One region of the Streptomyces sp. NPDC043867 genome, then DNA from elsewhere that is predicted to be linked to it. Evidence: riboswitches for the same ligand, from Rfam matches in the RefSeq annotation. Region 1 holds a riboswitch; the other holds the start of a gene.
The links. Region 1 has a riboswitch for thiamine pyrophosphate ahead of thiO (glycine oxidase ThiO). Riboswitches for the same ligand answer to the same signal wherever they lie in the genome.

Region 1 (2,375 bases):
CTTGGACGGCGGTGAGGACTTCGACGCGGTCTCCCTCGGCGAGGGCCGTCGAGGCCCACCGGGTGCGCGGGACGACGGTCTCGTTCAGGGCGGCGGCGACCCCGGAGGGGGCCGCGGTGAGGGTCGCGACGAGCGCGTCGAGCGCGGTGCCCGGGGCGACGTGCCGCCGCTCCCCGTTGACGTGGATGTTCATGCGGGCTGCTCCGTGCGGGCCGTGCTGAAGCGTTCGGGTGTGAAGGGGCGTGCCTCGTCCGGGAGTTCACCGGTGGTGAGGACGTGGGCCATGGCGTCGCCGGTGACCGGGGTGAGCAGCACGCCGTTGCGGTAGTGGCCGGTGGCCAGCAACAGGCCGTCCAGCCCGGTCGGGCCGAGCAGCGGCGCGTTGTCCGGCGAGCCGGGGCGCAGTCCGGCGCGCGTCTCGGTCAGCGGCAGCTCGGTGATCCCGGGGACCAGTTCGTGCGCGTCGCGCAGCAGTTCGTACACCCCGCCCGCGGTGACCGTGGTGTCCCAGCCCAGCTCCTCGCTGGTGGCGCCCACGACCAGCTCACCGCTCTCGCGGGGCACCAGGTAGACGTGGCTGCCGCGCACGACGGCGCGCACGGTCCGGCTCAGGAACGGCGCGTACCGCTTCGGTACGGTCAGCCGCAGCACCTGCCCCTTCACGGGGCGCACCGGCGGCAGCAGGTCGTCGGGGACGCCCGCCAGCCGGCCGCTGAGGCTGCCCGCGGCGAGGACCACCTGGCCGGCCGCAAGGGCGGTGCCGTCGCGGGTGAGCACCCCGGCGGCCCGGCCCCGTACGACGGTCAGGTGCTCGGCCCAGGTGCGGTGGAGGACCACCCCGGCCCGCTCGCAGGCCGCGACCAGGGCGGCGGCGAGCCGGCGCGGGTCGACCTGGTGGTCCCCGTCCACCCGCAGCCCGCCGCGCACGCCCGGGGCGAGCATCGGCTCCAGACGGCGGCAGTCGCGACCGCTGAGCCACTCCGACTCCAGGCCCGAACGCTGCTGCAGGGCGTGCAGTTCGCGCAGGTGCGCGCGGTCGTCGGCGTCCAGCGCGACGGCGAGCGTGCCGCACCTGCGGTAACCGGGGTCGAGGCCGGTCACCTCCATCAGCTCGGCCACGAAGTCCGGATAGCGGCGCGCGGACGCCAGGTTGAGGCCCAGCAGGGTCTGCTCGCCGTAGTGCAGTTCGGTGACGGCGGCCAGCATGCCTGCGGCCACCTGCGCGGCTCCGCCGCCCGGCTCGGGGTCGACGACCGCGGTGCTGAGCCCCCGTTGTGCGGCCCGCCAGGCGGTCACCAGCCCGATGATGCCACCGCCCACGACGAGGACGTCCGGGATCCCCGCGGACCCCGGTGCGGTGGGCGCGGCGTGCGACATACGCGACATGGGCGTCCAGCCCCTCCCTTCGCCGGCATGACCCGGATCAGGTTCGTACGGTCGGAGGCCGCCCAGCCTCCCTCTCAGCCCGGTGCGTCCGGGCTCCCGCGTGTGCTTTACGTTGGCCACCCTAGCCCGTCGCCCCGGACCCCAGTAGAGGAGTTCCCCGCATGGCCCGCTCGCTCGACGGCCTCGTCCTCGCCCCGGTCTCCGACCAGGCGCCGGGCCAGGTCGGCACCCGCACCCGGTTCGCGTACCACGAGCGGAACGGGGAGATCTGGGCCGAGTACTCGGGCGGGGATGTCGTACGAGGTCATCTCGTGGGTAGGCGTGAGGGTGACCGCCTCGACTTCCGGTACGTGCAGCTGAAGCGCGACGGAACGACCTCTTCCGGGCACTGCGTGTCCTCGGTCGTCGAGCTGGCCGACGGACGGGTACGGCTTGAGGAGAGCTGGCAGTGGGAGTCGCAGGAGGGCAGCGGGACGAGCGCGGTGGAGGAGATCACCCCGCGCACCCGATGACTGACGGGCCGTCAGGTGTCTATGGTGATCAGGTGAGCGAGCAGACGCGGGCTGAGGAACGCACGGCGCGGCAGGTCGTCGTCGTGGGCGCGGGCATGGCCGGGGTGCAGACCGCGGTCGCCCTGCGCGAACAGGGCTTCGCCGGCACGGTGACGCTGATCGGCGCGGAGCCGCACCAGCCGTACGACAGGCCGCCGCTGTCCAAGGCGGTGCTGCTCGGCAAGGCCGAGGGCTCCGCCTTCGACGTCGACTTCGAGGCGCTCGGCATCGAACTGCGCCTCGGCTGCGAGGTGCTCGGGGTGCGCCCCGCGGACCACGAGCTGGACACCGCCGAAGGCCCCGTGCCGTACGACGTCCTGGTCCTCGCGACCGGAGCGGAACCGGTCCGGCTGCCCGGCACGGAGGGCGTCCCGGGAGTCCATCTGCTGCGCACCCTGGACGACGCCGAGCGGCTGCGCCCGGTCCTCGCCGAGCAGC
Region 2 (2,375 bases), on a different contig from region 1:
AGGCCGTCCGGCGGGGTCCTGTGCTTGTCGTGCCGGTCGACGGCCACGGCGTGACCGGCGGCGGGAATCGCCGTCATGGGCGCCAGGACGGACGCCACCAGCAGGGATGCGGCGAACAGGCGGCGGGAGGGGGTACGTCGCACGGGACTCCTCTTCCTGGTCAGGGGTTCGAGTGGCAACGTCACCATCCGCTCCCCGGGGTACACCCCTCGTCCAGTACGCGTTCCTCCGAGTCCACCCGTTCGGCGCCACGGGGGTCTCCGGACGGCCCGGGACAAGGCCGTACGCCCGGTCCCGTTCGGCGCCACAGGGGGTTTTGGGGAGGGCCCCTGACAAGGGCGTACGCCCCGCCGGCCCGTCCGCGGATCCCGCGCGCCCTGCCGCACCCGGGGCGTCGGACACCGGTGACGGGACACGACGCGGGGCCCCGGCGAGGACCACCCGGGTCGGCGGCTCAGCGGCCCGCGCGCAGCCGCCAGCCGTGGTCGACCGGGCCGAGGCCGGCGCCCAGCGGGAAGCCCGCCGCTATCGCGCCCGTGACGTAGTCCTTCGCCAGCCGCACCGCCTCGGGCACCGTCCGCCCCTGCGCCAGGCCGACGGCGACGGCCGAGGCCAGGGTGCAACCGGTGCCGTGCGTATGCCGGTTGTCGTGGCGGGGGGCGCGCAGCCAGTGGGTCTCGGTGCCGTCGGTGAGCAGGTCCACGGCCTCGCCCGGCAGATGCCCGCCCTTGACCAGGACCCAGCGCGGCCCGTAGGACAGCAGTCGCTCCGCGGCCTCGGACATGCCCCGCTCGTCCGTCGCACGGACGCCGGTGAGCTGCGCCGCCTCGTCGAGGTTGGGCGTCGCCACCGTCGCGACCGGCAGCAGTACGGAACGTACGGCGTCCAGCGCCTCGTCCGCGAGCAGCCGGTCGCCGTGCTTGGACACGCTCACGGGGTCCACGACCACGGGTGCGGCGGTGTCCGCCAGCAACCCGGCCACGGTGGCGACGAGTTCGGGCGAGGCGAGCATCCCGGTCTTCACCGCCTGCACGCCGATGTCGTCGACGACGCTGCGGTACTGCGCCCGCACCGCCTCCGCCGGAAGCTCCCAGGCGCCCTGGACACCGACGGAGTTCTGCGCGGTGACCGCGGTGAGCACGCTCATCCCGTGTGCGCCGAGCGCCAGCATCGTCTTCAGGTCGGCCTGGATGCCCGCGCCGCCGCCGGAGTCCGATCCGGCGACGGTCAGGACACGGGCCGGTGCGGCGGACGGTCCGGCGGGGGCGGCGGGCATCCGCCCGGTGACGACGCGCTGCGGGCCTGCGACGGCCGCCTCGCCGCGGGCACGCGGCAACGACATGAGACATCCCTCCGCCAGTGCGAACTGGTTCAGGTTCGACGGGTGTGTTCTCAGCCCTCGTGCGGGGCACCCCGTGTCCGGTACGCCGCACAGGATAGCCGGAGCCGCGCCGTCCACGACCCCGGGCCCCGCCCACGACTCCGGGCCCAGTCGGCCCGCCTGCGCCCGCGGACCCCGTCGGCCCCGCCCACGGCTCCGGGTCCCGTCGGCCGCAATCGGGTCGGCGGTACCCCGGAACCGGTTCACCGACTCACCGCGCGCATGCCCCGGTAACGGACGGCAGCCTCCGCCGACCGGGCAGGCGGCACGTCAGGCGATCTCCACGAGCAGGTCGCCGCCCTCCACCTGCTGGATGCGGTTGATGGCCAGCCGCGACACCGTGCCGCTCCTGGAGGCGGTGACCGCAGCCTCCATCTTCATCGCCTCGATGGTGGCCACCGTGGCACCGGCCTCGACCTCGTCCCCCTCGGCGACGGCGAGCGTCACCACTCCCGCGAACGGCGCGGCGACGTGTCCGGAGTTGGCGCGGTCGGCCTTCTCCGTGGCCGGGATGTCGGAGGAGACGGCGGCGTCGCGCACCTGGATCGGCCTCAGCTGGCCGTTCAGCGCCGACATCACGGTGCGCATGCCGCGTTCGTCGGCCTCGCCCACGGCCTCCAGCTCGATGAGCAGCCGGACGCCGGGTTCGAGGTCGACCGCGTACTCCTTGCCCGGACGCAGCCCGTAGAAGAAGTCCTTGCTGTCCAGCACACTGGTGTCGCCGTAGGTCTGCCGGTGCGTCTCGAACTCGCGGGTCGGCCCGGGGAACAGCAGCCGGTTGAGTGTCGCCCGCCGGTCCTTCACCAGACCGTCGCGGTCGTCCGCGGTCAGCTCCTCCCGGGGCTTCGGCGCGGCACGGCCCTCCAGCGCCCGGGTGCGGAACGGCTCAGGCCACCCGCCGGGCGGATTGCCCAGCTCGCCGCGGAGGAAGCCGATGACGGAGTCCGGGATGTCGAACCGGTCCGGGCGGGCCTCGAAGTCCGCCGGGTCGACG

Region 2: it holds a riboswitch for thiamine pyrophosphate, as region 1 does, so the genes downstream of both, thiD (bifunctional hydroxymethylpyrimidine kinase/phosphomethylpyrimidine kinase) here and thiO (glycine oxidase ThiO) in region 1, are expected to answer to the same signal.

What each region holds. Positions count from the first base shown of each region.
Region 1 covers NZ_JBWKDS010000005.1:44,896-47,270, forward strand. Annotated here, with positions in the region: gene thiS (sulfur carrier protein ThiS) at 1-193, opposite strand, end outside; gene thiO (glycine oxidase ThiO) at 190-1,386, opposite strand; TPP riboswitch at 1,384-1,496, opposite strand; gene AC069T_RS06695 (avidin-fold protein) at 1,548-1,898, shown strand; gene AC069T_RS06700 (NAD(P)/FAD-dependent oxidoreductase) at 1,931-2,375, shown strand, end outside.
Region 2 covers NZ_JBWKDS010000017.1:46,963-49,337, reverse strand. Annotated here, with positions in the region: gene AC069T_RS18665 (serine hydrolase domain-containing protein) at 1-143, opposite strand, end outside; gene thiD (bifunctional hydroxymethylpyrimidine kinase/phosphomethylpyrimidine kinase) at 455-1,276, opposite strand; TPP riboswitch at 1,332-1,426, opposite strand; gene AC069T_RS18655 (pyruvate carboxylase) at 1,652-2,375, opposite strand, start outside.